DNA from 2 places in the Exiguobacterium sp. SH1S21 genome. Region 2 is predicted to be linked to the other one. Evidence: a T-box and tRNA genes for the amino acid it is inferred to sense, from the RefSeq annotation. Region 2 holds a T-box; the other holds one or more tRNA genes.
The links. A T-box is a leader RNA that pairs with one kind of tRNA and senses whether it is charged. The one in region 2 lies ahead of ileS (isoleucine--tRNA ligase), so its partner is inferred to be a tRNA-Ile.

Region 1: it encodes a tRNA-Ile, which carries the amino acid that the T-box ahead of ileS (isoleucine--tRNA ligase) is inferred to sense. The anticodon was not compared.

The regions. Positions count from the first base shown of each region.
Region 1 covers NZ_SJUY01000002.1:189,940-206,023, forward strand. Annotated here, with positions in the region: gene pstA (phosphate ABC transporter permease PstA) at 1-307, opposite strand, end outside; gene pstC (phosphate ABC transporter permease subunit PstC) at 309-1,253, opposite strand; gene EVJ24_RS04480 (PstS family phosphate ABC transporter substrate-binding protein) at 1,338-2,276, opposite strand; gene EVJ24_RS04485 (peptidoglycan D,D-transpeptidase FtsI family protein) at 2,429-4,486, opposite strand; gene EVJ24_RS04490 (superoxide dismutase) at 4,640-5,248, opposite strand; gene EVJ24_RS04495 (alpha-amylase) at 5,333-6,802, opposite strand; tRNA gene EVJ24_RS04500 (tRNA-Ile) at 6,925-6,998, opposite strand; tRNA gene EVJ24_RS04505 (tRNA-Met) at 7,003-7,079, opposite strand; gene EVJ24_RS04510 (Na/Pi cotransporter family protein) at 7,196-8,842, opposite strand; gene EVJ24_RS04515 (DUF1189 domain-containing protein) at 9,043-9,483, shown strand; gene ispG (flavodoxin-dependent (E)-4-hydroxy-3-methylbut-2-enyl-diphosphate synthase) at 9,736-10,857, shown strand; gene EVJ24_RS04525 (hypothetical protein) at 10,928-11,512, shown strand; gene EVJ24_RS04530 (NAD(P)H-hydrate dehydratase) at 11,545-12,942, opposite strand; gene EVJ24_RS04535 (Fur family transcriptional regulator) at 12,996-13,406, opposite strand; gene EVJ24_RS04540 (metal ABC transporter permease) at 13,393-14,256, opposite strand; gene EVJ24_RS04545 (metal ABC transporter ATP-binding protein) at 14,253-15,011, opposite strand; gene EVJ24_RS04550 (Ppx/GppA family phosphatase) at 15,202-16,084, shown strand, end outside.
Region 2 covers NZ_SJUY01000003.1:195,961-212,044, reverse strand. Annotated here, with positions in the region: gene EVJ24_RS06350 (YggT family protein) at 1-19, shown strand, start outside; gene EVJ24_RS06345 (YlmH family RNA-binding protein) at 20-790, shown strand; gene EVJ24_RS06340 (DivIVA domain-containing protein) at 809-1,354, shown strand; T-box leader at 1,357-1,577, shown strand; gene ileS (isoleucine--tRNA ligase) at 1,627-4,353, shown strand; gene lspA (signal peptidase II) at 4,413-4,886, shown strand; gene EVJ24_RS06325 (RluA family pseudouridine synthase) at 4,886-5,797, shown strand; gene pyrR (bifunctional pyr operon transcriptional regulator/uracil phosphoribosyltransferase PyrR) at 5,989-6,522, shown strand; gene EVJ24_RS06315 (uracil-xanthine permease family protein) at 6,572-7,873, shown strand; gene EVJ24_RS06310 (aspartate carbamoyltransferase catalytic subunit) at 8,004-8,909, shown strand; gene EVJ24_RS06305 (dihydroorotase) at 8,906-10,186, shown strand; gene EVJ24_RS06300 (carbamoyl phosphate synthase small subunit) at 10,164-11,246, shown strand; gene carB (carbamoyl-phosphate synthase large subunit) at 11,248-14,451, shown strand; gene EVJ24_RS06290 (dihydroorotate dehydrogenase electron transfer subunit) at 14,448-15,167, shown strand; gene EVJ24_RS06285 (dihydroorotate dehydrogenase) at 15,164-16,084, shown strand, end outside; gene pyrF (orotidine-5'-phosphate decarboxylase) at 16,065-16,084, shown strand, end outside.

The sequences.
Region 1 (16,084 bases), on a different contig from region 2:
CGATAAACACCATCGGCACAATCATAACCATAAGCCAAAGCGTCCCGATCAAAGCCGGATAAAGACCGGCCTGTTCGGCACGGCGTGACGGGAAGTTACGGAGGAAGTCGAGATTGACCCATCCGCCACCTTTTGAAATCACGTCATAAATAAGCGTCGATAAAACAAGCAAGGCGAAGACGAGCCCCGCTAAAAAGATGTATTTAAATACTTCATTCAATCGTAGGCGACTTTTAATCCGTCGCGATACGGTCTCATGGTCAATATAGTTCTTCGTATTCTTGAACTCACTGTTCGGTAAAGCCATATTAGTACTCCTCTCTGAAGCGGCGCGTCACCCAGTTCGCGAACAAGTTCATCACGAGCGTAAAGATGAATAGAAGCGCACCGACCGCATAGATACTGTAGTATTCGATTGTCCCGTAACCAGCGTCACCTTTGGCGATCTGGACGATATACGCCGTCATCGTTTGGATCGCATTGAGCGGGTTGAACTCGAAGTTCGGTTGCGACCCACCCGCGATTGTGACGATCATCGTCTCACCGATCGCTCGACTCATCCCTAGGACGATCGAAGCGATGATCCCTGAGAGCGCGGCCGGCATGACGACTTTGAGGGCGACTTCTAAACGTGTCGCTCCAAGGCCGAGTGCCCCGTCCCGAATCTTTTTCGGAACGGCACTCATCGCATCTTCCGAAATCGACGCGATCATCGGGATGATCATGATACCGACGACGATTCCTGGACTGAGGGCGTTATAGATCTTCAACCCTGGAATGAGCGACTGTAAGATCGGTGTGACGAATGACAAGGCGAAGAACCCGAAGACGATTGTCGGAACGCCGGCTAGGACTTCAAGAATCGGCTTGAGAATCGTCCGAGCCCGTTCAGACGCGTACTCGCTCAAATAAATGGCCGACGCGAGTCCGAGTGGTACCGCCACGATCATCGCGATGAGTGTGATTTGGAGTGTGCCCATGACGAGTGCCCAAACACCGAAACTCGGGTCCGCACTGAGCGGGTACCATTCGGTCGAGCCGATGAAATCGCGTACCGGGACTTTTTCAAAGAACTTGAACAGTTCGAAACCGAGCGTCAAAGCAATCCCAATCGTCGTGACGACCGAGACAAATGCGCTCAAGAATAATAAGAACGGCATGACTTTATCAAACACGTTCGTCGTACTATATTTTTTTTGCTTATTCGCGTTAATCATCTCTCGAATCGAGAACTCTTTTTTTGATTCGTTCATCTCGTTTATCGCTCCCTACCTCTTCATACTAGAAAGCATGGCGAGAAGGCGAGAGACCCTCTCACCTTCTGCCATCCGCAATATTTATTCGCCAGCGATCTCGTCGATCACTTTGGCGTTCTCGTCGTAACGAGCTTGTTCCATACCGACATAGCCGACTTCCTCAGACAAGGCTGCCGCGTTCTCGTTCAAGAACCGCGTGTAGTCTGCGACTTGTGGCTTATCTTTCAATGATGCGTTGTTCACGTACGTGTAGATTTCACGCGAGAGCGGATACGACAAGTCGTTGATCGTTTCTGTCGTTGGTTCAACGCCTTCTACACTCATCGCACGAAGTGTGTCTTGGTTTTCAATGTAGTACGCGTATCCGAAGAAGCCGATCGCACCTTTCGTTCCGGCAACTCCTGTTACGAGGACGTTATCGTCTTCTGACAACTGCGCGTCTTGACGGATGTCCGTGTCTTCAAGTACTGCTTCGTTGAAGAAATCGTACGTTCCTGAATCTTTACCAGGTGAGAAGAATGAGATCTCTTCATCCGGCCAGTCCGAGCGGACGTCTTTCCATGTTTTAATATTGCTGTCTGTCCACATTTTGTTAAGCTCTTCAATCGTGATGTCTTGGGCCCAATCGTTTTCTGGGTTGACGACGAGTGAGAGTCCGTCAAGCGCGACGGCGAGTTGTGTATATTCAACGCCGTTCGCTTCAGCTTCGGCCGCTTCTTCTTCTTTGATTTCACGTGATGCGTTCGAGAAGTCTGTCTCACCGGTTACGAAACGTTTGAAACCGCCGCCCGTTCCAGATACACCGACCGTTACTTCAACGTCTGGCTGTTCAGCTGAATACTCTTCAGCGACCGCTTCCATGATTGGGAATACGGTAGACGAACCGTCCATGACGACTTTACCTGAAAGTGCGTCCCCTTCGGCTCCACCGTTTTCTTCTTCATTGTTTCCACATGCGGCACCGACGATGGCCACCGAAGTGATTGAAGCGAGTAAAGCTGATTTTTTCATCCAAGACATTTCTGACGTCCTCCTTGAGTTTGCTTTGATTTGTGTTGCGGGTCTGTTGTTTCGTCCTACAATTAACATCCTAATAAACTACTATTAACGATAAATAAACGGAACGTAAAAGAATTGTAAAGATAAAAAAAGAAGCCACCGAAGTGACTTCTTTACTGGAGCTGTGCTTGGACGTCTTCTAAATCAAAATACACTTTCATGATGTCATGGGCGACGCGCGTGTTGACGCCTTCCGCCTCAAGACCTGGCATGATGATCGCCCACGCGATCTCTGGGTCGTCGTACGGAGCCCAGCCGACGTGGTTCGAGTTGAGCGTCTTGATCGGCTCACCGTTCGCGTTTCGTTTCGCTTGGCCGTCCGGCCCTTCCGCGATTGCTTGCGCGGTCCCGGTCTTACCGGCTGCCGTCATCCCCGTCTGTTGGAGAATCCGTGACGTCCCGGTCTCGACCCCTTGACGGAAGCCTTCACGTGAACGCTGGATGAACTCGTCGCGGATGTCGACTTTGTTCAGCGCTTTCGGCTGGAAAGTGCTGACGACTTGTTTGTTCATCTCATCGAGCGAGCCCGGTTCGATGATTTCTTTTAAAAGATGCGGTTGCACCCGATACCCGCCGTTGGCGAGCGTCGACGTATATTGCGCGAGTTGGATCGGCGTATACGAGATGAACTGACCGATCGACATATCCATCAACAGTGTGACACGGTCCGGAACGCTCCGGAAACCGATCGACTCGTAAGGAAGATCGATGCCCGTCTCGATCCCGAGTCCGAACTGTTTATAGTAGTGCTCCATCGTATTGAACGCCTCGGTGACGTTGTCACCGACGATTTGGCCGGTCGAGTAATAATCAGCGAGCCTGAGCGCGATCTGGAACATGTAAATGTTCGACGACATGGCGAGCGCATCGAGGTCGTTGATGTTCCCCATGTTCCGGTAAGACGACTTGAGCGAAGACCCGATACGGATCGGTGCGTCGTAAATGTATTCGCCCGGCTTGATGACTTCTTCTTCAAGTCCGAACGCGACGGTCGCCCCTTTGATCGTCGAGCCGATTTGGCTCGCTCGGAGGACGGTTCCTGTCGAGACGTCTTTAAACTCGTTCGTCTCGAGATCTAACTCTTGCCCAGACAAAGCGAGCAGCTCGCCCGTCTTCGGATTCATGACGACAACGAAAGCCCGGTCGAAGTGTGGGCTCCCCGAACGTCCGGCGAGGATCGCCTTCTTCAAGATCTCGTCGACTTCTTTTTGGAATTCGATGTCCGTCGACAAGATGATATCTTTTCCGGGATTACCGCTCACGCGCGTAGGCTCACCGACCGGTTGGCCTTTGTACGTCGTGAACACGTCATAAGCCGGAGTCCCGCGTAAAATATCTTCATATTGCTGCTCGAGATAAGACGTCCCGACCCGATCGTTCAACCCGTAGCCTTTTGCCTGATACGAGGCCCGTTGCTCGGCCGGGATTTGACGATAGCTTCCGAGGAAGCTTTGGAACGTTTCACCGAACGGATAAGCCCGTTGGTAGTATGGTTCGACGCTGACGCCGGGCAACAGCTCCAAGTTTTCTTCGATCAAAGCCATCTCTTTCGGTGACGCGCCAATCTTGATGACTTGCGGGTCTAACGCGTACCCGCTCTCCATATTATGTTTGATGGCGATGATCTCTTCGGTCGCATCATCGAACGTGATCTCTGCTTGTGTGATTGAATCAAGCAGCAACTGATCGACTTCTTGGTTCGACAAGGCGGCCCGCTCTTCTTCCGGTAGCTCGGCGAGAAGGGATTGGACTCGTTCTTGCGAGCGCTCGGGATCGATGGCGATCCAATAGTCCTTGCGATCCCGTTCGGTCACTTTGCGATCTTTCTCCGGAATGTCGACGATCTTAGCAAGTTTGACCGCAACATCGAGACGCTCTTCCGTTTTCGTCACTTGGGAGCGACGGTACATGACCGAATAGTTCGAAATCGTGTCGGCCAACACTTGCCCGTTCCGATCGTAGATTTTGCCGCGAGGCACCTCGTACTTGATCTTGCTCGACTCGGTCTTTTGAACTTCTCGGGCGATTAACTCTCCGTTGACGATTTGGACGACGCCTAACCGAAAGATCAACGTCGCAAACAAGATGAAGACGATAAAGAACAATAAATTTAATCGTAACGGAAGGTGGTTACGCCGTTTTTTCGGCACTTTCACACGGTGTCTAGCCAATTCAGTTATCTCCTTCCACTTTCAGTTGCTTCTATATTATACTTTTCTGTATTTCTATTTTCAGACTCGATTTTTACTATATCATAATTTGTTTACAAATTAATGAAATGTAGAAAAAATCCCGAGATTCAACCGAATCTCGGGATCGTGTCATTATTTGGCGTCAGCGTAAAGCTTCGCGACGTAATCCCAGTCGATGACGTGGAAGAACGCTTGGATGTAGTCCGGGCGACGGTTTTGATAGTTCAAGTAGTATGCGTGCTCCCAAACATCGAGTCCAAGGATCGGCGTGATGCCTTCCATGATCGGTGAATCTTGGTTCGGTGTCGACGTGACTTCGAGCTTTCCGCCTTTGACGACGAGCCAAGCCCAACCTGAACCGAAACGAGTTGTAGCGGCTTTCGTGAACTCATCTTTGAACGCGTCAAAGCTGCCGAACGCTTCGTCGATTGCCGTTGCGAGTTCGCCCGTTGGCGTCCCGTTCTCGTTTTTCTTCAACAACTTCCAGAAGAACGAGTGGTTCCAATGGCCGCCGCCGTTGTTACGAACAGCTGTCTGAATGTCAGCAGGAAGCGAATCGAGTTTTTGGAGCAAGTCTTCAAGTGAAGAGTACTCTACGTCTTTTCCTTCGAGTGCATTGTTCACGTTCGTGACGTAAGCGTTGTGGTGTTTCGAATGGTGGATTTCCATCGTGCGTGCGTCAATGTGTGGTTCGAGTGCATCGTATGCGTAATCAAGTTGTGGTAATTCAAATTTAGCCATAACTAAAATCCCCCTTAAAATTGGTTTGAACAACGTTCGTTTTAAATGTAACAGATTTGTGACGGCTTACTCAATTGTAAAGGCTTATTCCACATCTTCGTCCGGCAACGCCCAGACCGAGATCGATCCTGCCGCTACTTTAAATACCCCTTTTCCATCTTCGTCAATCTCGATGATTTCATCGATCGTCTGCGTCAAGTCGACCCATTTCTCACCGGCACGATGCTCCCCAACAAACATCTGTTTCTCCGCTTCTTCGTTATTCGAGATGATGACGGCACAACCTGAACGCTCGATGTCCTCACTGCCGTGTCGGACCCAGCCGATCACGTGCTCGTTATCGAAGTAGTCGTCTTGTTGCCCATACGCTTTTTCACGACGGGCGTACAGAAGCGGATCAATGGCCAGCTTCTTCCCTTCGACCGGGTGGGGCCCGTTGATGCCGTAGTAATCCCCGTAGAAAACACACGGATAACCGTCTTGACGGAGTAAAATCAAACCGTAAGCACTCTGTTTGAACCAATCTCCGACCCATGACTCGAGCGCCTCGGCCGGCTGTGAGTCATGGTTGTCGACGAACGTGACCGAGTGAAGTGGGTGGGACTGGACGAGTGTGTCGTCAAAGATCGTCCGCAAATCAAACGATGCGCCTTCGATCGAGGCACGCTGCAAATTGTAATGGAGCGGCACGTCGAACAGGTCGACGTGGTAGTCGATGTTGTCTAAAAAAGCACGGCAATCTTCGAGCTCCGACTTCCAAAACTCACCGACCAAGTAAAAGTTCTCGCCTTTTTCATCTTTCATCTTTTGGCTGAACTCTTTGACGAAATCGTAGTTGATATGTTTGATCGCATCGAGACGGAAACCGTCACATTGCGTCTCTTCGATGAACCACTTGCCCCAATTTAATACTTCTTCCCGGACTTCCGGATGGTGATAGTCGATGTTCGCGAACATCAAATAGTCGTACACCCCGAACTCACTATCGACGTTGTCATTCCATTTCTTGTTTTCGCCTAAGATGAAGAAGATACCGCTGTGGTCGCCCGCCGCGTCATAGTCTGTTCCGTTGAAATGATGGAAGTTCCATTTGAACGACGAATACTTACCGTTTCGCGCTTTATAATCAAACTTCGTCCAACCTTCGATCTCAAACGGTTCTTCCGACAACACTTTCGTCCGGTCTTCCGGATCGACTTCTAACACGTCGAACTTCTCGGTCGCGTCGGCTCCGGCTTTATGGTTCAACACGACGTCCATATATACTTGCATCCCGAGCTCTTGGGCGTGTTTCGTCGCCTCAAGCAGCTCTTGCTTCGTCCCGTATTTTGTGGCGACGGTTCCTTTTTGATCAAACTCGCCTAAATCATACAAATCATAGACACCATATCCCGTATCCTCATCACTCTGACCTTTAGTGACTGGTGGCAGCCAAAGTGCGGTGATTCCTGCTTTTTTCAATTTAGAAGCCCGTTCTTTCAATCGCTTCCAATGCTTTTGGTCAGCCGGGACGTGCCATTCAAAAAATTGCATCATCGTATGATTTCGTTCCATCTCGCTTCGCCTCGTTTCATATTTTTCAAAAACAAAATGCTAACGGATATTTACCCGCGTCTTCACTTTTGAAAACAAAAATGTAAACAAAAAAGCAGCTTTCATTAGAAAGCTGCCCTCGATGGACCCTGTAGGACTTGAACCTACGACCGGACGGTTATGAGCCGTCTGCTCTAACCAGCTGAGCTAAGGGTCCTTATTGGTAGCGGCGGAGGGAGTCGAACCCACGACCTCACGGGTATGAACCGTACGCTCTAGCCAGCTGAGCTACACCGCCACGTTGTTATACAGTAATAATATACTGAATGAAAGCGCCACTGTCAATGAAAAGTCATATGTACGAAAAAAAGTCCTGCTACTTATAACTTACAGTAGCAGGACTTTTTCGAAACGTTACACCGATACTTCGTTCGTTGCATCTTCGAGTGTAATTTCTGTGATGTTCATCGCATGGTCACCGATCCGTTCAAGGTTCGAGAGCATGTCGACGAAGAACATACCAGCTTGGCCGTCACATTCACCTATGTTCAAACGAACGACGTGATTTTTACGGAACTGGCGCTCGAGCATGTCGAGTTTCGCTTCCATTTCGATGACTTGACGCGCCTCGACCATGTCGCCGCTAGCGAGCGTCTGGAGTGACTTCTCGAGTGTCAATCGTGTCAAATCGTACATTTCTGTCAACTCTTTTTGCGCTCCCGCTGAGAGCGTAATCCGTGTCGCCGTCTTATAGTCGATCAACTCGATGATGTTCTCAACGTGGTCACCAATCCGCTCGATGTCGTTGATCGCATGCATGAGTGTCTTATGCTCTTGTGACTCTTGCTCCGTCAAATCGACGGCAGCCAATTTGACGAGATAATCCGTAATCTTAGCGTTCAATGAGTTGAGCGCTTCTTCAATGTGCGCCGATTTCTCAGCGTGTTTCTTGTCGCCTGTAGTCATATAGTTGCGTGCCTCGTCAAGGCCGAGCTTAGCGAAATCACCCATGCGGATGACTTCATATTTGGCTTGCTCGACTGCGATTGAAGGCGATTGTTCGATGAAAATCGGGTCCAAGTGCTGCGCTTTCGTATCGACGATTGAATCTTCACCCGGTACGAGTTTCGTCACGATCCAAGCAATCGTCCCGATGAACCAGAACTGGATAAACGTGTTGACGACGTTGAACGTACCGTGGGCGAAAGCGATCTGCATCTTGTCTTCGATCGCGAGGAAGTTTGTGATCCACAAAATATATGACGTGAATGGCACTAACAATATCATGAAAATCGTCGTCCCAATCAAGTTAAAGATGACGTGCGCCGCTGCCGCACGACGGGCCGCGACTGAGGCACCGATTGAAGCGAGAATCGCTGTGATCGTCGTTCCGATGTTGTCACCGAACAAGACAGGCAGTGCCGCGTCCAAGTCGATTGATCCACCAGCGTATAGTTCTTGCAAAATCCCGATTGTCGCAGAAGACGATTGCACGATGACCGTGAACACCGTCCCGACGATGACACCGAGGAACGGATTGTCACTCATAGATTGCGTCAAGTCGATGAAATATTCACTCGAACGTAACGGCTTCATCCCGTCTCCCATAAGTTCGAGACCGTAGAAGAGCGCCCCTAGACCGAAAACGATTTGTCCGAGGTGTTGGAATTTCTCTCTTTTGAAGAAGAAAAGAAGCACTGCACCGACTGCAATCATCGGTAGCGAATATGCACCGACATCGAAACCGATGATGAATGCCGTGACTGTCGTCCCGATATTCGCTCCCATGATGACCCCGATTGCTTGACGGAGCGTCATGAAGCCGGCGCTGACTAGACCGACTGTGATGACGGTCGTACCTGAAGACGATTGAATCAAGACCGTAACAATGATCCCGGCTAGTACTCCGAGGAACGGATTCGATGTATACTTATCAAGGATGTCGCGCAGGCGATTACCTGCAGACTTTTGAAGGCCGTCTCCCATCGATTTGATACCGAATAGGAAGATCCCTAATCCTCCAAAAAACATGAATAACATTTCTTGCAAATTGTATTCCACGATTTTTGTACTCCTTTTGATTGTGTATTGGTTGTGTTTAATTGGTTCTTGTTGCCCTACTCATTATGCCTGCATCATCTAGTCGATGTAAACACGTTTAATGTTAAGGTTTTATTAACCGACTGTCTTATTTTTGTTTGATTTTAGTTTTTTGTACTATAACAGAATGGGGTTTTGTATGTATGCTTAAAACGACATCAATGTTTATCCGCCATAGCCTGCTACCTACGAAGCAAACGCTACGGCTCCGTCTAGCTCCGCTGCACGCTTATATGTTGGCGAGCCTTGTCTTTACAATCGTCGCGACTGTTTTAGATTACCTCGTCTTGCGTCCCGATTTTTTCGCACCGATGTGGTTGTTCTTACACGGGTTCGCCATTTTTTTCTTCTATATGACTTGGGTCGCCGTCGCCGCCTTGTTCGTTCAACTCGTGACGAGACTTCGAATGAAGAAACCGTGGTCGTATCGGCAAGCTTGGCCTTACGCGGTCGCGATGACACTCGTCCCGACGCTCGTGCTCATCGCCTTGTATCACGCCGTGCCCGCATTTATTTGGTTCGGCTTCGTCGTCACGATCGTCTACTTGACCGTCCCGCTATTCCAAATCCCACTCAAACAAAAAAACTCGGGACGGCGCTAACACGCGCTGTCCCGAGTTTTATCACGTCTTCGGTGCAAGTTCAGTAAGTACTTCCTGTTGCTATTCGTCCGATATATCGGTCTTGAGACGGTAGAAAATTATGAAGCATCTGTTAAGATAACGTTAGACTTTGTAAAGAGCACATCTTAGGAGCGCTTGCCGGGTGCTTTTTCACAAGCATTTCGTTATGATAAGAAAGAAACCAACCATCTAAATCGATTGGAACCTTTCCAAAAGAAGGAGATTACGTATATGTCAGAAATTTTACACCGTTCATTAACTCGTCCGATTCGTGTCGGCAACGTCATCATCGGAGGATCTGATGAAGTCGTCATTCAGTCGATGACAACGACGAAAACGCACGACGTCGAAGCGACTGTCGCCGAAATTTTACGTCTTGAAGAAGCAGGTTGCCAAATCGTCCGCGTCGCTTGTCCAGATGAGCGAGCGGCCGACGCGCTCGCTGAAATCAAGAGTCGCATCAACATCCCGCTCGTCGTCGATATTCACTTCGACTACAAATTGGCGTTAAAAGCCATCGAGAGCGGTGTCGATAAGATTCGGATCAACCCCGGTAACATCGGTCGCCGTGAGAAAGTCGAAGCGGTCGTTAACGCCGCTAAAGCGAAAGGCATCCCGATCCGCATCGGTGTCAACGCCGGTTCGCTCGAGAAGCAGTTCCTCGAAAAATACGGATATCCGACAGCTCAAGGCATGGTCGAAAGTGCGATGCACCACGTCAAGATTTTAGAGGACCTCGGTTTTTACAACACGATCATCTCGCTCAAAGCGTCTGACGTGAACCTTGCTCTCGAGGCGTACACGCTCGCCGCGAAGACGTTCGACTACCCGCTCCACGTCGGGATCACTGAATCAGGACCGCTGTTCTCAGGATCACTCAAATCAGCGGCCGGACTTGGTGCGATCCTCTCACTCGGGATCGGCTCGACGGTTCGTGTGTCGCTGTCTGACGATCCTGTCGAAGAGATCAAAGTCGCCAAAGAAGTGCTCAAGTCGTTCGGCCTAGCCGCTAACGCCGCGACGCTCATCTCTTGTCCGACATGCGGCCGTATCGAAATCGATTTGATCTCGATTGCGAAAGAAGTTGAAGAGTACATCCAAAACATTAACGTCAACATTAAAGTCGCCGTCCTCGGCTGCGCGGTCAACGGACCGGGTGAAGCACGTGAGGCGGACATCGGCATCGCCGGTGCCCGTAACGAAGGCCTGCTCTTCCGTCACGGGAAAATCATCCGTAAAGTACCGGAAGCAACGATGGTCGAAGAGTTGAAGAAAGAGATCGACGCTATCGTCGCCGAGAAACTTGCCGCGCGTGAGCTTGAAGAACAACAACTTGCCAACCAATCTAACTAATCTCTCGCCCGCTCGGTTGCAACCGAGCGGGCTTTTGATACAATGAGTGTTATGGCAAGGAGGAATCAAGATGCATATTGGGATAGATTTAGACGGGACCGTCACGGATCCGCAAAGTTGCTTTCACTATATGAACGACATACTCGGTTACGCCATCGATTATCATCAAGCGACCGAATACGAGCTCCATACGTACACGGATATGACACAACATGATTTTTGGACGTTCATGATCGAACACGGTCATGAAGAAGCCATCTATCGGCGTTCACTCCCTCACTCTGAAGTGAACAAAGTACTCTGGCATATTCGGAAAACGCACCAACTTCACTACGTGACGGCGCGCAGTGAGGCCGTCCGGTCCGTCACCGAGGACTGGATCAAACAGCATGAACTGCCGCTCGACTCATTGATCATGACAGGTAGCCACGACAAGGTTGGCGTCGTCAAAGATCTCGCGCTCGACTTGTTCATGGAGGATCGCTATGAGAATGCCATCTCGATCCATGAACAGACATTGATTCCGGTGCTCTTGTTCGACGCCCCGTATAATCGCCGGCCGTTACCGGACGGGGTGAAACGCATCACGTCTTGGAACGAGGCGCTCCATCTCGTCGACCACCTCGAGACAACGAAATCGATCATCACCCCATAAAAAAGAGGAATCCGTCGCTGGATTCCTCTTTTTCATACCCGTCCAATCGCCTCGATGACATCGCTCGCGAGAACACTTGCCGGATGGATTCGTTCACTCGCTTTTTTAGCGGCTAACGCGTGCCATAGAACGGCTTGTTCGTTCGGAGGCTGCTCTGGCTCGATCCGCGCACTACGGGCCCAGAGCGCGAGCAGCATGCCCGTCAAGACGTCACCGCTCCCGCCTTTCGAGAGTGCCGGGGCTACAACTGTGTTGACGGCGCCAGTACCGTCTGGGGAAACAATCAACGTATACGTCCCTTTTAAAATGAGATGAACCCCATGTTGCCTCGCAAAGTCTGAGGCGGCCTTAAACCGATCCGCCTCGATCGCTTCAACCGTCTGTCCCGTCAACCGGGCAAGTTCACCGGGATGCGGGGTGAGCGTCAATGGGCCCGACGCCTGTAAGTGTTCCTGCGTCAGCGCACCGGCATCGACGATGATTGGCGTCGTCCGTTTCTTGACCGCTTGCCAAGCATTCGTCAACCGTTCATCCTCGACCATGCCGGGACCGATCGCCGTCGCCGCATACCGCGCGTCCGGTATGGCGTCGATCTCGTAAAACATCGCCTCCGGTAACGTTGCGACCAGTGCCATCGCCTCAGCCGGCACCGCCAAATCGAGTAGTCCGAGTCCGCTCCGAAGCGCGGCCTGCGCTGCTAGAAACGGTGCCCCGATCAAGTGGCGGCTCCCGCCGACGAGCTGACCGTGACCGTAAGTCGATTTATGGCCATATGGATCACGGGATAACAGACCGCGATCAAAATCGGTCTCCGTCAACACGCGCCAGTTCGACGTCTCAGGCAATCCGATGTCGATTCGTTCGACTTTCCCGTAAAACGGTGCGGTTTGATTCAAGAACGCACTTCGCTTGTAACCATGTAACGTCAACGTCTGATCGGCTTTGATCGCGTGACCGTCGAACCGGCTCGTCTCGTCGCTCGGCACACCGGACGGGACATCGACCGCGATCACCGTCACCGCTTGGTCGCACATCCAGGTGATCACGTCTCTCGCTTTCCCTGTGACCGGTCCGTCAAGGCCTACTCCGAACAAGGCGTCGATAATATAGTCCGTCCGTCTCGGATCATCTACGACCGGGACCACTTGCTTCGCTAACGCTGCGTGCGTCAAGGCTTCTGGCGATCTCGGCTCGCCGAGTGGTGCCCAAACGCTGACGTCATACCCACGCCGGTGCAGTTCACGGGCGATGACCCAACCGTCACCCCCGTTATTCCCTCGTCCACAGACGACGAGGACGGATGCCTCTGCTCGAATCGCCAAACGATTCGTCAAGGCCAGCGCCGCCCGCTCCATCAAGGCTTCGGGCGTCGTCCCGTGTGCAAAAGCCTGTTCATCCGCTCGCTTGATGTCGCTTGCCGTATAAATCATCGACTCACTCCTTCCTTATACACAAAAAAAGGAAGTTTAAGTAATCAACCTCCTTACTTACATTGTTTACAATACCCGTAAATCTCAAATTTATGATCGATGACCTCAAAATCAGGGTCAAGCGTCTCTACGTAACGCATCGGGCAAAGTTCGAGCAGTTTCGTCTTGCCGCACCCGCGGCAGATCAAATGATGGTGGTGGTGCGATGAGCCACACGTGACCCGGAACGCTTTCTCACCGTTCAACTCGGTCGCTTCGAGCAACCCTTCCTCCGCAAACGACTTCAAGTTCCGGTAGACCGTATCAAAGCTCATCGTCGGATGTTTCGAACGCATATAGTCGAGGACGTCTTTCGCACTGACGTAGCGTTCTTCGGCCGCCAAATAAGCGTACATCTCAATCCGTTTCGGCGTCACTTTCAACGACGACGATTGCAACCGTTCGATTTGTTCAGTCTGTTTCATGGAGTACCTCCTTCTTCCGTAACGAGCCGATCTTCTCAAACAACATGACGGCAGCCAAAATCAAGACGGCGAGCAAGACGATGACACCGCCCGGGGCGACGTCTAGTTCGTAGGCGAGGACAAGTCCCCCGATCGTCGCAAACTCACCGAACACGATTGCCCAAACAATCGTCTGTTTGAAACTGTTCGTGAACCGGAGTGCGGCCGCGACCGGTAACGTGATCAAGCTTGAGACGAGCAACGTGCCGACGATCCGCATACTGACGGCGATGACGAGCGCGACGACGAACATGAACAACATGTGTAACAACGTGCTCGGCAATCCGGACACTTTCGCTTGTTCTTCATCGAACGACAAGAACAAGAGCTGTTTATAAAACACGACGATGACGATGACCGTGATGAGCGCGACAGCTAGAATCAAACCGATATCAGACGGACTGACCGCTGAAATCGAACCGAACAACAGCGTCGACAAATCGACCGAGAAGCCGCGCGACAACGAAATGAAGATCGCGCTCAGCCCCATCCCCGCCGACATCATGATCGGGATCGACAGCTCTTGGAAATGGACGTACTTATTGCGGAGCCAATCGAGACCGAGCGCCGCAAGCACCGAGACGAGCGTCCCGAGGTAGAGCGGATTCAAGTCAGAGAAGAACAAGACATACTGACCGAGAAACAAACTGAAGGAGATGCCGGCGAGCGTCACGTGTGACAAAGCGTCGGCAATCAGACTCATCCGTCTGACAACGACGAAGGAACCGATCAACGGGGCCGTAAACCCGATGACGACGGCCGCTATGAACGCATAACGTAAAAAACTATAGGTTAACAAGTCGGCAATCATGACATACCTTCATGAACGAGGACTTTGACGGGATACGGCTTGATGGCGGCAAGTTCTCCTAGTTCGCTATATTCTTTCAACCCACAGTTACAGGCCATACGTCCCCGGTCAAGATGGACGACTTTCGTGACGAGGTCGGTGACGACGTTTAAGTCGTGCGTGACGAGGATGAACGTGCACGACGTATGCTCGCGCAACAAGTGGAGCACTTCATAAAAGTCCCGCAGATGCTTTTGGTCGACCCCGACCGTCGGCTCATCCAAGATGAGCAAATCGGGTTGGTTGACGATGGCCCGGGCGATGAACACACGCTGCTGTTGCCCACCGGACAGGCTTCCGATTTTGCGGTTCCGATACTGCCACATGTTGACCGTCTCGAGCGCATTTTGAATGGCGGCCTTATCTTCCATGTTCAATCGCTTGAACAGGCCTAACCGTCCGTACCGGCCCATCGCGACGACTTCTTCGACCGTCACCGGAAACCCAGAGTTAAATGACGCCGCTTTTTGGGAAACGTAACTGATACGGGACTTGTCCTTGAATTGGCCTTGCGGGCGACCGAACAGTTCGACCGTTCCCGCCTGTGGGCTCAATAACCCAAGGATCGTCCGAATCAACGTCGACTTGCCTGAGCCGTTCTCACCGACGATGGCGACGAAATCACCTTGCTTGATGTCGATGGACACGTCCCGAAGTGCGGCCGTGCCATCGTAATAATACGAAACATGATCTAATTTTACGACAGATGTCGTCATGAGCTACCCTTCTCTCGTTTGATAAATCGTAATCATTTCTACTTGCTTGGCGTCTGTATTATACAGAATATTATTAAATGCTTCAAGTTTGAGAAGATTGAGAAGCTCGTCGTCACGTCTTCACACAAAATCAAGATGAGTTTGTCTAGTGTTCGTTGTACACTAGAGGTATCGCAGAGGGGGATTTATCGTGGAAAAAAAATTAGCAGTCATTGATATCGGGTCAAACTCGATTCGCAACGTCATTTTTGAAGTGAATCGACACGGCCAATATTTTGAACGGTTGAACGTGAAAGAAGTCGCTCGGCTCTCGAGTCACATCACCGATGCGAACGAACTGTCCGAAATGGGCATCCAATCGTTAATCGAGACACTCGACCATTTCATCAGCCTGAACAAGCATCATGGCGTCAAAGAGATGTTGCCGGTCGCGACCGCAGCCATCCGCAACGCCAGCAATTCTGAAGCGATTTTAAACGAGGTCCTTAACGCGACCGGGATGGAGATCCGCTTGTTGAGTGACTATGAAGAGGCGTATTACGGATACTCGGCCATCGTCAACTCGACTTATATCGAAGACGGCTATTCGGTCGACATCGGCGGCGGCTCAATGGAAGTGACTTACTTCAAAGATCGCGAGCTCGTCTTTTATCATAGTTTCCCGTTCGGTGCCGTCACGTTGACGAACGATTTTATGTCAGGCGACACGCTCTCGAAAGATGAGCGGAAACAACTGACTTCTTTCTTGAAGAAGGCGTTCAAAGACATCGATTGGCTCGTCCCTCACGGTGTTCCGCTTGTCGGTGTCGGCGGGACCGCCCGAAACCTCGTCCGCGTCGAACAGTCGTTGTCCCACTTCCCGCTTGAAGGCATCCATCAATATACGCTCGGTGCCGACCGGCTTCACGAGGTCGTCGATGAACTGATCGACATGTCGACGAAACAACTCGGACGACTCGATGGCCTGTCAAAAGATCGGATGGACATCATCGCTCCGGCCGTGACCGCAATCGATGAACTGGCCCGCTATTTAAAAGTGCCTGAGTTTACGATGAGCAATAACGGTCTGCGGG
Region 2 (16,084 bases):
AGCGATTTTCGGTCTGTAAATGAGCGTCTTCGATCATTATCGACCGAATGAACGCCCGTTTGTCGAGCAAGTGCTCGACTGGGTGCGACAAGTCGAGGACAACTACTTGTTTAAATTGACGGATTTTTTAGACCCACGTGAGCAACAAATCGTCAGGCAACTCGTTGGCAAACGGCTCGCCATCTACGAGGACGGCGGTTTCCCTGGAGCTGAGCGGAAACGGCTTTTATTGACGCCCGACTACTATGAGCTAGACGTGAACGACTTTGAAGTCAAGATTCTTCAAATCGATTATCCGACGAAGTTTGTCGACTTGACCCACCGCCAAGTGACAGGCACGCTTCTTAACGCGGGCCTGAAGCGGCAAAAGTTTGGCGATGTTGTCCTCGCTGACGGGATCGCTCAGTTCGCGACGACGGCTGATGCGGCTGGATTCATCGAAATGAACGTGGATCGCGTCGGCAAAGCCCGGGTGCGGCTGTCTGATGTGCCTGCCGCATCGATTTTGACCGTCCCAGAAGTCAAATGGAGCGACGAGTTTGGCATCGTCTCCTCACTCCGCTTTGATGCGGTCGTGAGCGAGGTGCTCGGTCTATCGCGCCAGAAAGCACAGGCGCTCGTCAAACATGGTGACTGCAAAGTCAATCATAAAGCGATCACGGACGCGAGCTTTTTACTCGAACCAGACGATTTGGTTTCAATCCGGGGTTACGGTCGTGTCAAATTGACGGCAATCCTCGGCTCGACAAAGCGTGAGAAAATAAAAATCCAGTATGGCATCATACGTTGAATTTAGGAGGAAAGTCGAATGGCGTTGACACCGATTGATATTCATAACAAAGAGTTCTCGACTCGTTTTCGCGGGTACGATATCGATGAGGTCAATGAATTTTTAGATCAAATCATTAAAGAGTTTGAGCTATTGATTCGTGAAAATAGAAGGTACGAAGAACTCGTCAACGATATGCAAGCCCGTATTGACTACTTCTCCTCGATGGAAGACACGTTGAATAAATCGATTATCGTCGCACAAGAGGCAGCAGAAGAAGTCAAGACCAATGCGGCCAAAGAAGCCAGCCTCATCTTGAAGCAGGCTGAACGCGAAGCGCTCGCCCGAGAAGAGGAAGCATCGCGTAAAGAGCAGATGGCAGAGCGTGAAGTCATTCAAATGTTGAAAAAAGTCGAACTGTACCGGACCCGGTTCCGTGTTCTCGTCGACGCACAGATGGAACTTCTAAATAGTACCGAATGGGACACGATTGTCGGAGAGCCGCCTGTCCAGACGGTTCTTGACGATACGAGTGAACTTGCGTATAATGACGACGAAGTCACACCAAACAAACATCACGGATAATAAACAATACGTTGATTAGGACACGTCAATAAAGTCACACCTACGAAGCGACTTAGGGAAGGTGCAAGCCTAAGAGAAAGACTTTATTTGGTATCCCCTATGAGTGTCATGCTGAACTGAGTAAGCGTGACCGCTTGACCTCGTTATCGGTTACCGAGAGCGGTCTCAAGGTCTACTTGAGATTAGTAGGGTGGTACCGCGAGTCGATGAACTCGTCCCTATTTAGGGGCGGGTTTTTTTTGTTTTTCAAAAAAGATGCAGGAGGAGTTTCAATGAACTACAAAGACACATTATTGATGCCTGATACAGAATTCGCGATGCGTGGAAATTTGCCGAAGCGCGAGCCAGCAATGCACGAGGCTTGGGAGCAGATGGACTTGTACAACCGCGTCCAAGAGAAGAATGCAGGAAAGCCGCAATACATTCTACATGACGGACCTCCGTACGCCAACGGTGACATCCATATGGGCCATGCACTCAACAAAGTGTTAAAAGACATCATCGTCCGTTTCAAGTCGTTGAACGGCTATCAATCACCGATGATCCCAGGTTGGGACACACACGGTCTTCCGATCGAGAACGCGCTTCAAAAAGCAGGCGTCAACCGTAAAGAGATGACTGTCGCCGAGTTCCGCGAAAAATGTGCCGCTTACGCGATGGAGCAAGTGAACTCACAACGTGAACAGTTCAAGCGTCTCGGACTGCTCGCTGACTTTGACAATCCATACATCACGCTCCAGCCTGAATATGAAGCGGCACAAATCCGCCTGTTCGGCACGATGGCTGAAAAAGGATACATCTATAAAGGGAAAAAACCGGTCTATTGGTCACCGTCTTCTGAATCGGCACTCGCTGAGGCGGAAATCGAGTACTATGACAAAAAATCACCAGCCATCTATGTGGCGTTCCAAGTCGTCGATGGCAAAGGCGTCCTCGGGACGACCGACCATTTCGTCATCTGGACGACGACACCGTGGACGATTCCGGCCAACCTCGGGATCGCTGTCAGCGATGAGCTGACATACACACGGATTGAGCATGATGGCAAAGGGTATATCGTTGCCGAGACGCTCGTCGAAGAAGTGACGACAGCACTTGGCTGGGATGAGTACTCAGTGAGCGGCTCTTGGAACGGACGCGAGTTCGAACACATGACGGTACAGCACCCGCTTTACGACCGGACGTCACTCCTCATCCTTGGCGACCATGTCACGGCTGAAGCGACAGGCTGCGTCCATATCGCACCTGGCCATGGGGAAGACGACTACCGTGTCGGCCAAGCGTACGGACTTGACGTGTTGTGCCCGGTCGACGACCGTGGGTATATGACGGACGAAGCACCAGGCTTTGAAGGACTGTTCTATGAAGATGCGAACAAAGAGATCGGCATGAAGCTCGAAGCAAATGGCAACTTGTTGAAGCTCAAATTCATCAAGCACTCGTACCCGCACGACTGGCGTACGAAAAAGCCGGTCATCTTCCGGGCGACACCGCAATGGTTCGCTTCGATCAAAGACTTCCGCAGCGACATGTTGCGTGAGATCGAAGAAGTGAACTGGGTACCGGAATGGGGCATGACGCGCCTATTCAACATGGTCCGTGACCGTGGCGACTGGGTCATCAGCCGTCAGCGGGCATGGGGTGTGCCGATCCCGATCTTCTACGCAGAAGACGGAACGGAAATCATCACGAACGAAACGATCGACCATATCGCCAACTTGTTCCATGAGCACGGATCAAACGTCTGGTACGAGCGTGAAGCGAAAGACTTGTTGCCATCCGGCTTCACACATCCGAACAGTCCAAACGGCGAGTTCCGTAAAGAAGTCGACATCATGGACGTCTGGTTCGATTCAGGTTCGTCACACGCAGGCGTGCTCGAACAGCGCGACAACTTGCGCCGTCCGGCCGACCTGTACCTAGAAGGTTCGGACCAATACCGTGGTTGGTTCAACTCGTCACTGTCGACTGCAGTCGCGACGACCGGCAAAGCGCCATATCGCAACGTCCTCAGTCACGGCTTCGTCCTTGACGGCGACGGCCGGAAGATGTCGAAATCGCTCGGCAACACGATTGCACCGAACGACCTCGTGAAACAGTACGGTGCTGAAATCGTACGTCTTTGGGTCGCGTCTGTCGACTATCAGTCAGACGTCCGCGCCTCGCATGACAACTTTAAACAAGTGTCAGAAGTATACCGGAAGATCCGTAACACGTTACGCTTCTTGCTCGGTAACTTGAACGGGTTCGATCCGTCGATGCGCGTCGCGTTCGAAGATATGCCGGAAGCCGACCGCTTCATGGCGACGAAGCTGAAACAACTTCAGACGAAAGTCGTCAAAGCGTACGATACGTTCGACTTTATGGCTGTTTACCACATGAGCCACAACTTCTGTGTCAACGAGTTGTCGTCGTTCTATCTCGACTTCACGAAAGACATCCTCTACATCGAACGTGAAAACGATGCGCGTCGCCGTGCCGTTCAGACGGTCATGTATGATGCAGTCATCACGTTGACGAAGCTGCTTGCCCCGGTCCTCCCGCATACGGCGGACGAAGTCTGGCAAGAAATCCCGGCCAAGACGGCGGATAGCGTCTTCTTGTCGGACCTTGAAGAAGTGGCGCCGCTCACGGAAGCAGAGACGGAATTACTCGCGAAATGGTCGAAATTCCTCACGTTCCGCGACGACGTCTTGAAAGCGATCGAGATCGCCCGCGGCGAGAAGTTGATCGGGAAACCGCTCGAAGCAAAACTTCAGGTCGCACCGAAGGGTGAGACGAAAGCGCTGCTCGACACGATCGATAACGTTCGTCAACTCCTGCAAGTGTCACAACTCGACTACGTCGATACGGCCGACGTCGACTACGCGACGGCGAAGATCAGCGTCGCGAAAGCAGACGGTGCCGCTTGTGCCCGCTGTTGGACGTATTCGACCGAACTTGGTCAGAACGCAGATCATCCAGAACTTTGCCCGCGCTGTACAGAAGTCATCGCATGAGCCGGACCGGAGTGGCGCACAGTCCACTCCGGTTTCTTATGACTTGAAAGGAGAATTTGATGAAACGTTATTACGGATTAGCAGTCGTTCTCATTTTGCTCGACCAAGTGACGAAGTGGATCGTCGTCCAGACGATGACGATCGGTCAATCAATCGAATTGATCCCCGGATGGCTCTATTTGACATCGTACCGCAACAGAGGCGCGGCCTGGGGCATGCTCGAAGGACAGATGGTGTTCTTCTTCGTCGTCACCGCCGTCGTTGTCGTCGGTCTGATCTACTTCTTGCATAAAGAAGTGAACGGGTTCAAACTGCTCGGCTACAGTGTCGGCTTACTGCTCGCCGGAGCGATCGGCAACTTTATCGATCGTCTGTTCCGGGGCGAGGTCGTCGACTTCGTCGACACGTACCCGTTCGGCTACAACTTTCCAATCTTTAACGTCGCCGATATGGCACTCACGTTCGGGGTCATCTTTATGATCATCGGCGTCTTGTTCGAAGAAAAATTAAACAAAGAAAGGGGACAATCGTAATGGAAACTTACACATTTGTCGCCGAAGAAAAGGCACGGATCGATAAATGGATGAGCGAACGAAGTGACTGGTCACGTTCGCAAATCCAAGACTGGATCAAGGCAGGGGATCTTCTCGTCAACGGTCAAGTCGTGAAGCCGAACTATAAACTGCAAGAAGGGGACGAAGTCGTCGTGACGGTGCCAGAAGCCGTCGAACTCCAAGTCCTCCCCGAAGATATTCCGCTCGACGTCGTGTTCGAGGACGAGGATGTCATCGTCGTCAACAAAGCACGTGGCATGGTCGTGCACCCTGCGGCCGGTCATACGTCTGGCACGCTCGTCAACGCGCTGTTGTATCACTGTGACGACCTCTCAGGCATCAATGGGGTGAAGCGTCCGGGTATCGTCCATCGCATCGATAAAGATACGACGGGACTGCTCATGGTCGCGAAAAACGATATGGCGCACGAGTCACTCGCGCATCAGTTAAAAGACAGAACGATCAAACGCGAATACGTCGCACTCGTCCACGGCGAGCTCGTCCATGAGCTCGGATCGATCGAGGCGCCGATCGGGCGCGACACGAACGATCGTCAGCGCATGACGGTGACAGACAAGAACGCGAAAGAAGCGGTGACACACTTCCGTCTGCTCGAGCGCTATAAAGACTTCACGCTCGTCGAGTGCAAGCTCGAGACAGGCCGGACGCATCAAATCCGTGTCCATATGCGCTATATCGGCCATCCGCTTGCCGGAGACCCGAAATACGGACCGCGTCGGACGATCGATTTGAACGGACAAGCGCTCCATGCAGCCACGCTCGGCTTCCATCATCCGCGGACGAACGAATGGCTCGAGTTCGAGGCGGCACTCCCGACCGACTTTGAGGCAGAGCTCGCAAAATTGGACAAAATCGAGAAAACACGTTGACTTTCAACCGATTCAGATTTATAGTCTAGAAAGCATAACACCTTTAAACCCAGTCCAGAGAGGCTGTGAAAGGATCGTGGCCGCGGCCACAAACGTCTATCATATACGGCACTCGTTTGCCTTCGTGAAGACTTCCTTTCCAGCCGGATGAGGAAGTCTTCTTTTTTATAGATTACGAGAGGAGGAATCATATGAAACGCTCGACCATACTAGACGAAGCCGCGATCCGACGCGCCTTGACGCGAATCGCCCATGAGATCATTGAACGCAACAAAGGGACGGACAACGTCGTCCTCGTCGGGATCAAAACGCGCGGTGAGACGCTCGGCGACCGACTCGCCCATCGCATCGAAGAAATCGAAGGAAAACCGATCGCGCTCGGTAACTTAGACATCACGCTCTACCGGGACGACCTATCGAAGAAGTCGCTCGACCCAGAAGTGAAAGCGACCGAACTCCCGCACGATATCAATGGCAAGACGGTCGTCCTCGTCGATGACGTCTTGTACACGGGACGGACGGTCCGGGCCGCGATGGACGCACTCGTCGACCACGGCCGGCCGGATTACATCCAACTCGCCGTCTTGATCGACCGGGGGCACCGAGAGTTGCCGATTCGCCCAGACTTTGTCGGGAAAAACGTCCCGACATCGAAAACAGAACAAGTCGTGGTCCGACTCAGTGAAGTCGACACGACAGACGAAGTGTACATCCAACAGCATTAAATCCAAAACCTTTAAGGTGGTCCAGAGAGGCCAGGAAGGAGAACTATTTATGAAACAACCCATCCTCAACATCCACGAGCGTCCCGCTCACTTGCCACAATGGCTGCTCTTCAGCTTGCAACACGTCTTCGCCATGTTCGGAGCGACGATCTTAGTCCCGATTTTGACCGGACTGAACACGTCCGTCGCCCTCGTCGCTTCCGGTGTGGCCACGCTCTCATTCCTAGTCATCACCCAATTCAAAGTCCCGACGTATCTCGGGTCAAGTTTTGCCTACATCGCACCGATCATCGCGGTCAGCCAGCAATGGGGCGTCGAAGCCGCACTGTTCGGCGGTATTATCGCCGGTTCGGTCTACGGTGTCGTGTCGCTCATCATCTTTAAGACGGGCGTCGGTTGGCTGTTACGACTGTTGCCGCCGGTCGTCGTCGGTCCGGTCATCATGGTCATCGGCTTATCGCTCGCACCGGTCGCCATCGACATGTCGATGAACCGCGACGGAGCGTATAACGGCACGTTCATCACGGTCGCCCTGCTCACGCTCGGCATCACGATTCTCGCGATGACAAAGTTAAAAGGAGTATGGGGCGCGGTTCCGATCTTGTTCGGCATCGTCGGCGGATACGCCATCGCCGCCATGTTCGGCATCATCGACTACTCGGCGATCGATCAAGCGAGCCTGTTCCAACTGCCTGACTTCACGATGGTGTTCGTCGACTACATGCCGATGTGGCAAGTCGGGGCACTCCTCGCCATCGTCCCGGTCGCGCTCGTCACGATGACGGAGCACATCGGCGACCAAATGGTCACGTCGAAAATCATCGGACGCGAGACGATGAAAGATCCAGGCCTGCACCGGACGCTCCTCGGCGACGGTGTCGGCAAAGCTATCGCCTCAGCGCTCGGTGGACCGCCGTGTACGACGTACGGTGAAAACAACGGCGTCATGGCGATCACGAGAGTGTACAGCGTCTACGTCATCGCGGGAGCAGCGCTCATGGCCATCAGCTTCGGCTTCCTCGGTCACGTCGAGGCGTTCATCTCGACAATCCCGAATCCGGTCAAAGGCGGTATCTCGATCCTCTTGTTCGGTGTCATCGCCTCGAACGGACTGCGGACGATGGTCGACAGCAACGTCGACCTCGCCGAGAAACGCAACCTCATCATCGCCTCGGTCATTCTCGTCGTCGGACTCGGCGGGGCGATGGTCCAACTCGGCAGCTTCCCGGTCCAAGGGATGGCGCTCGCGACGGTCGTCGGTATTCTTTTGAACGCGGTGTTACCGAAAGAAGAAGTCGAACCGGCTTCGGTCGATACAACTGAAGAAACGAAACAGGCAAGTAACTTTTAATTCGATCCCGTGAGGTCGGCAAAGTGAAGGCTCGTTTATTTGGGTGTAGTCTACCCAAATGAAGGCGTCCCTTCACGTAGGTGAAGAGACGCCTTTTCTCTTTGCCTCCAAACAAAAGGAGGAGACGAACATGAATTTGATCAAACAACAACCGAACCATTTTGTCAGCTTAGAAACGCTCACCCTCGAAGAAATCATGGGGATGATCGAAGAGTCACTCCGCTACAAACAAGGGGACATGCCGCCGCTGTTTGACGGGAAGACGGTCGCGAACTTGTTCTTCGAAAATTCGACGCGGACGAAAAACTCGTTTCAAATGGCCGAGCGGCACTTGAACATCCAAGAGATCCCGTTCGACGTGGCGACGTCGTCGGTGACGAAAGGCGAGACGTTATACGACACGTGCAAGACGCTTGAAGCGATCGGGGTCGACGCGCTCGTCATCCGCCATCCTGAAGCGGGATACTACCACGAGCTCGTCGAGAAGCTGACGATTCCAGTATTAAACGGCGGGGACGGGAGCGGGGAACACCCGTCACAGTCGCTGCTCGACCTCGTCACGATTTATGAAGAGTTCAAGACGTTCGAAGGCTTGAATATCGCCATCTGCGGCGATCTTGTCCATAGCCGGGTCGCCCGCTCGAACGCAGGCGTGTTGAAACGGCTCGGGGCGAACGTCGTCGGTTGTAGCCCGGAATCGTGGTGGGACGCATCGATGGGGCTTTCGCACCGCGACCTTGACGACATCTTACCGGACTGCGACGTCGTCATGTTGCTCCGCGTTCAGCACGAGCGCCACATTATGGGTGACATCTTTTCTAAAGAAGACTATCATGCGCGCTACGGCTTGACGGTCGAGCGGGTCGAGCGGATGAAACAAGGCGCCATCATCATGCATCCGGCCCCGGTCAACCGGGACGTCGAGATCGCCGGCAGTTTGATTGAACATCCGTCATCGCGCATCTTTCCACAGATGAAGAACGGCGTTTACGCACGGATGGCCATCTTAAATCGAGCATTAGGGGGACAACAATGATTATTCAACACGCAACGTGGTATGACGGGAAGACGAAACGAACGAGCAATCTGTTGATCGAAGGCGGTACAATCCGTTCGGTCGATTACGACGGGACGACCGAAGGACACGAAGTGATTGACGCAAACGGGAAGCTGTTGATCCCGGGTCTCGTCGACGTCCACGTCCATTTGCGCGAGCCTGGTGGCGAGGCGAAAGAGACGATTAAAACAGGGACGGCCGCAGCTGCGGCCGGAGGGTTCACGACGATTTGCGCGATGCCGAACACACGCCCTGTCCCGGACGACCGGGCGACGCTCGATGACTTGCTCGCTCGGATCGAGCGTGACGCCAGCGTCCGCGTGCTCCCGTATGCGGCGATCACGAAACGGCAGCTCGGTGTCGAACAAGTCGATATGCCGTCACTTGCGGACGCGTTCGCGTTCACAGACGACGGGGTCGGCGTGCAGTCGGCGGCGATGATGCGTCAAGCGATGCGGGAAGCGAAACGGCTTGGAAAAGCGGTCGTGGCCCATTGCGAAGACAATACGCTCAAGGCCGGTTCGGTCCATGAAGGGAAGTTTAGTGAGACGCATGGCATCCAAGGCATCCCGAGTCTCGCCGAGAGCATCCATATCGCTCGTGACGTGTTGATCGCCGAAGAAACGGGCTGCCACTATCACGTCTGTCACGTGTCGTCACGTCAATCGGTTCGCGTCATCCGTGACGCCAAACGGGCCGGGATCCACGTCACGGCGGAAGTGACACCGCACCACCTCGTCTTATCGGAAGACGACATCCCGGGGTTAGATCCGAACTTCAAGATGAATCCGCCGCTGCGGAGCCAAGACGACCGCGCGGCGCTCTTAGAAGGGCTGTTCGACGGGACGATCGATTTGATTGCGACCGATCACGCCCCGCACACGGCTGAAGAGAAAGCACAAGGGATGGAGCGCGCCCCGTTCGGCATCACCGGATTCGAGACGGCGTTCCCGCTCCTTTACACGACGTTCATCAAGACGGGACAAATGGAAGAGGCGGCGCTCATCGACTGGATGACGAGACGACCGAGCGAGGTGTTCGGTCTGCCTTACGGCGTGATTGAAGTCGGCCGGGCGGCGGACCTCGCGCTGATCGATACGGAGACGGTGCGTCCGGTCGACCCGACGACGTTCGCGTCAAAAGGGAAGAACACACCGTTCGCTGGGAAAAGACTCACAGGTTGGCCGGTCGTGACAATCGTGGCCGGAGAAATCGTATATAAGGGGAGATTCGATGAAACGAACATTATGGCTTGAAGACGGGACAGCATTTGTAGGCAAGGCGTTCGGCGCGAACGCCGAGACGATCGGGGAAGTCGTCTTTCAAACGGGAATGACCGGCTACCAAGAGATTTTATCGGACCCGTCTTATTGTGACCAGCTCATCGTGTTGACGAATCCACTCATCGGAAATTATGGCGTCAACCGTGAAGACTTTGAGACGACCGTCCCGATGGCAAAAGCGCTCATCGTCAAAGAGGCGTGTGATCTGCCGTCGAACTTCCGCTCGACGGCGACGTTGCCGGAGACGCTCGAACGCTTCGGAATACCAGGTCTAGAAGGTGTCGATACGCGCATGTTGACGCGTCACCTTCGTTCACGCGGCGTCATGCGCGGCGTGTTGATCGACGGTGAGTCGACGTGGGCAGACGTTTCGATGCGCTTTGAAGCGAGCTTCCCGACCGATCAAGTGGCACGTGTCTCGACGAAACGGGCTTACGTCAGCACCGGGAGCGGCCGCCGGATCGCCCTCATCGATTTCGGGGCCAAACTCGGGATCATGCGCGAATTGTTGAAGCGCGACTGTGAAGTCGTCGTCTTGCCGCACGACGTGACGGCTGAAGAAGTGATGCGCTATGAGCCGGACGGGGTCATGCTCTCGAACGGACCAGGCGACCCGAAAGACGTACCGACGGCGCTCCCGCTGATCGAAGCACTCATGCCAAAACTCCCGATGTTCGGGATCTGTCTCGGCCATCAGTTGATTGCGCTCGCGAGCGGTGCCAACACGTTCAAGCTTCCGTTCGGGCATCGTGGTGCCAATCATCCTGTCCTCGAGCTTGAGACCGGTGCCGTGACGATCACGTCACAAAATCACGGCTACGCCGTCGACGAGACGTCGCTCCTTGAGACGCCGCTCATCGTGACGCATCGCGCCGTCAACGACGGGACGATCGAAGGCATCAAACATTTACATCATCCGACGTTCTCGGTGCAATATCATCCGGAAGCGGCGCCAGGACCATATGACGCCAACGACTTATTCGACCGCTTTATGACACTCGTCAACGAAAACAGACAGAAAGTAGGAATGTGACATGCCAAAACGACCAGATATTCAGAAAATCCTTGTGATCGGCTCCGGCCCGATCGTCATCGGACAAGCGGCAGAATTTGACTATGCTGGTACCCAGGCGTGTCTTGCCTTAAAAGAAGAGGGCTACGAAGTCATCCTCGTCAACTCGAACCCGGCGACGATTATGACTGACCCATCGACGGCGGACCGCGTCTATATCGAACCACTCGAACCGGAATTTGTGGAGCGGATCATCCGTCAAGAACGTCCGGACGCGCTTCTCGCGACACTCGGGGGGCAGACCGGACTGAACTTGGCGGTCGAGCTCGATAAACGCGGCGTGCTCCGCGACTGCGGCGTCGAACTGCTCGGAACGAAATTGTCGGCGATTGAGCAGGCAGAAGACCGGGAACAGTTCCGCGACCTCATGTACAAGCTCGGTCACGGCGTCCCAGACAGCGATATCGTCCATTCACTCGACGCCGCCTGGAGCTTCGCTGACCGGATCGGCTATCCGATCATTATTCGTCCGGCTTATACGCTCGGCGGAACCGGTGGGGGAATCGCCCACGACCGGGAACAGTTCGAGCAGATTGTCGAATCGGGACTCAAGGCGAGTCCGGTGACGCAAGTGCTGCTTGAAGAGTCGATTGCCGGCATGAAAGAAGTCGAATATGAAGTGATGCGCGACTCGAGCGACCAGGCCATCATCGTCTGCGCCATGGAAAACTTCGATCCGGTCGGTGTCCATACCGGTGACTCGATCGTGTTCGCCCCGACCCAGACGTTGTCTGACCGTGATTATCAAATGCTCCGCAGCGTCTCGCTCGACATCATCCGGGCGCTCGGCATCGAAGGCGGATGTAACATCCAGTTCGCGCTCGACCCGGACAGCTTCACGTACTACGTGATTGAGGTCAACCCACGCGTCTCGCGGAGTTCGGCTCTCGCCTCAAAAGCGACGGGATACCCGATCGCCAAGCTCGCCGCGAAAGTCGCGGTCGGCTACAAGTTGTCGGAACTAAAAAACCCGGTGACGGAGACGAGTTACGCCTCGTTCGAGCCGGCGCTCGACTACGTCGTCGCTAAAATCCCGCGCTTCCCGTTCGACAAGTTCGAGACCGCGGACCGTCGTCTTGGCACACAAATGAAAGCGACGGGCGAAGTCATGGCCATCGGTCGGAATTTAGAAGAAGCGCTCTTGAAAGCCGTTCGTTCGCTCGAACTCGGTACGGAAGACTTATACGTACCACGCCTTTCCGAATTGACGGCTGAACAACTGGAACGAGAACTGACGACACCGACCGACGAACGGTTGTGGATGCTGTACGAAGCGCTTCGCCGCGGCTACTCGACAGAACAGCTTCACGGCTTGACGAAAATCGACCGGTTCTTCTTATCAAAACTCGATCGGATTTGGCGTGAGGAAGAAGCGTTGCGCGACGAGCCGTTGACAGAGGAACGGTTGCGCGAAGTGAAGCAACGTGGGTTCAGTGATCGCATGATCGCCCGCATCACGGACCAAGCCGTCGAGACGATCGCGTCGTTACGCGATGAGTGGAACGTTCGGCCAGTGTATAAGATGGTCGACACGTGTGCCGCCGAGTTCGCCTCGGAGACGCCGTACTTTTACGGCACGTACGAAGTCGAGAACGAAGCGGTGAAAACGGATAAACCGTCCATCCTCGTACTCGGTTCAGGCCCGATCCGGATCGGGCAAGGCGTCGAGTTCGACTACGCGACCGTCCATTCGATCCAAACGATCCGTGACGCCGGATATGAGGCGATCATCGTCAACAACAACCCGGAGACGGTATCGACCGACTTCTCGATCTCAGACCGTCTCTACTTTGAACCGCTCACGACAGAAGACGTATTAGAAGTCGTTCGCAATGAACGACCGCTCGGGGTCATCGTCCAGTTCGGCGGGCAGACGGCAATCAATTTGGCCGCCTCGCTCGAAGAGAACGGCGTACAAATTCTCGGGACGTCACTTGAAGACATCGACCGGGCCGAAAACCGGAAAGCGTTCGAGGCGACGCTCACGAAAGAACGGCTCGCCCAACCACCGGGCAAGACCGCGGTCACGGTCGAGGAAGCGGTCGCTTGTGCCGACATGCTCGGCTATCCCGTACTCGTCCGCCCATCGTATGTCCTCGGCGGCCGGGCGATGGAGATCGTCTATGAGCGTTCGGAGCTCGAGCGGTATATGCGCCACGCCGTCGTCGCCTCGAAAGATCGTCCCGTCCTCATCGACCGCTACTTGACCGGGATCGAGATCGAAGTCGACGCCATCTGCGACGGGACGGACGTCTACATCCCGGGCATCATGGAACATATCGAACGGGCCGGGGTCCACTCTGGCGATTCGATCGCCGTCTATCCGCCGCAACGGCTGAGCGAGGCGTTAAAACAAAAAGTCGTCGATTACACGATCAAACTCGCCAAAGCGTTCCGCATCAAAGGGTTGCTCAACATTCAGTTCGTCTATGCGGACGACTTGTACGTCATCGAAGTCAACCCACGGGCGAGCCGGACGGTGCCGTTCATCTCGAAAGTGACGGGACTTCCGGTCGCACGCATCGCGACGCAGACGATTCTCGGGACGACGTTGAAGCAGCTCGGACTCGGAACGGGCTTGCACCCAGAATCTGACGCCATCTCGGTCAAAGTACCGGTGTTCAGTTTCGCGAAACTAAAAGAAGTCGACCCGTCACTCGGGCCAGAGATGAAATCGACGGGTGAAGTCATGGCGACGGACCGAACGCTTGAAAAAGCACTCTATAAAGGACTCGTCGCTGCCGGGATGACGATCGCCTTGAAAGGAAACGTCTTGTTGACGGTCGCCGATCAAGACAAAGATGAAGCGCTCGACATCGCCCGTCGCTTCAACCGGCTCGGCTTCCGCCTGATGGCGACGTCAGGCACGGCGACGGCACTTACGGCAGCCGAGTTACCGGTCCGACAAGTCGGGAAGATCCATGAAGCGGGTGAGACGATGCTGAGCGTCATCGAGCGGGGCGATGTCGACATCGTCTTGAATACGACGACACGCGACGCCTTAGCGACGAAAGACGGATTCATTATCCGCCGGGCCGCGGCCGAGCAAGGTGTGCTCTGCTTGACGTCGCTCGACACGGTGAAGGCGCTCTTGCAAGTCATCGAGAGCCTATCGTTCCAGACGACGAGCCTGCCGGCGTTCACCGAATTCGGGGTGACTGTATGAGACAACGGGCGACCATCTTATCGAACCGGGAGATCGCGAAAGCGACAATGGAAATGAAAGTGCGAATCGGTGATGGAACAATCGCACCGGGGACGTTTTTCCATGTGAAGACGTCCGAACTGTTGCGCCGGCCGCTGTCGGTCGCAAACGTCGAAGCAGACGTCGTCACGTTTCTGTACAAAGTGGTCGGGACCGGGACGGCTGAACTCGCGACGAGACGAGCCGGGGACGAACTTGACGTCCTCGGTCCGCTCGGTAACGGGTTCCCGCTCGCAAAAGACGGCAAGCGCGTCGTTCTCGTCGGCGGGGGGATCGGGGTGCCGCCACTCTATTACACGCGCCGGATGCTCGCCGCGCGCGGAATCGAAACGGTGGCGATTCTCGGGTTTGATTCAGAAGCGAGTGTATTTTATGAAGACGAGTTCCGCGAACTCGGCGAGACGATCATCACAACGGTCGACGGAACGTATGGAGAGGCAGGCTTCGTGACCGGGCCGCTCGCTAGAATCGACGCCGACGTCTTGTTCAGCTGTGGTCCGGAACCGATGTTAAAAGCGGTCGCCGCGTCGCATATCGAAGAGCGCTACATCTCGATCGAGAACCGGATGGGTTGCGGCATCGGGGCGTGCTTCGCCTGTGTGTGCAAAGCGCCGGACGGTTACGTGAAAGTGTGCAGTGACGGACCGGTATTTCGGGCAGAAGAGGTGACGCTATGAGATTACACATCGAACTACCCGGCTTATCGTTAAAAAATCCGATCATGCCGGCATCCGGTTGTTTTGGATTCGGCGAAGAGTTCGCCAAGCTGTACGACTTGTCGATCCTCGGGGGCATCATGATCAAAGCGGCGACCGGGGAGGCGCGGTTCGGGAACGAGACACCGCGTGTCGCCGAGACGGCGCAAGGAATGTTGAATGCGATTGGATTACAAAATCCGGGTGTCGACGCGATTGTTGAAGACAAGTTGGCATTCCTCGCCAAGTTTGACACTGAAATTATTGCCAACGTGGCGGGTTCGACCCCAGAAGAATACATCCACGTCGCGCGGGAAATGAGCGCCGACCCGTGCGTGAAAGCACTCGAGCTGAACATCTCGTGCCCGAACGTGAAGTGTGGCGGCATGCAGTTCGGGACCGATCCTTTGATGGCGGCCGAACTGACGCGCCTCGTCAAGGCGGCGTCGACGAAACCGGTATACGTCAAACTATCCCCGAACGTCACGTCAATCACGGAGATGGCACGTGCGGTCGAAGCGGCCGGCGCCGACGGCATCACGATGATCAATACGCTCGTCGGCATGAGGATTGACATTGCGACCGGTCAACCGATCTTAGCGAACCGAATTGGTGGATTATCCGGTCCGGCCATCAAGCCGGTCGCCATCCGGATGGTGTACGAAGTCGCCCAAGCGGTCAATATTCCGATTATCGGCATGGGCGGTGTACGGACGGTCGACGACGTGCTCGAATTTATCTATGCGGGTGCATCGGCGGTCGCGGTCGGGACTGCCAATTTTGAAAACCCATACGTATGCCAGGAAATCATCGAGGCGTTGCCAGGCCGGCTCGATGAACTCGGCATCGATCATATTTTAGACGTTAGGGGGAAGGCGTATGAACAGGTTGTATCTCGC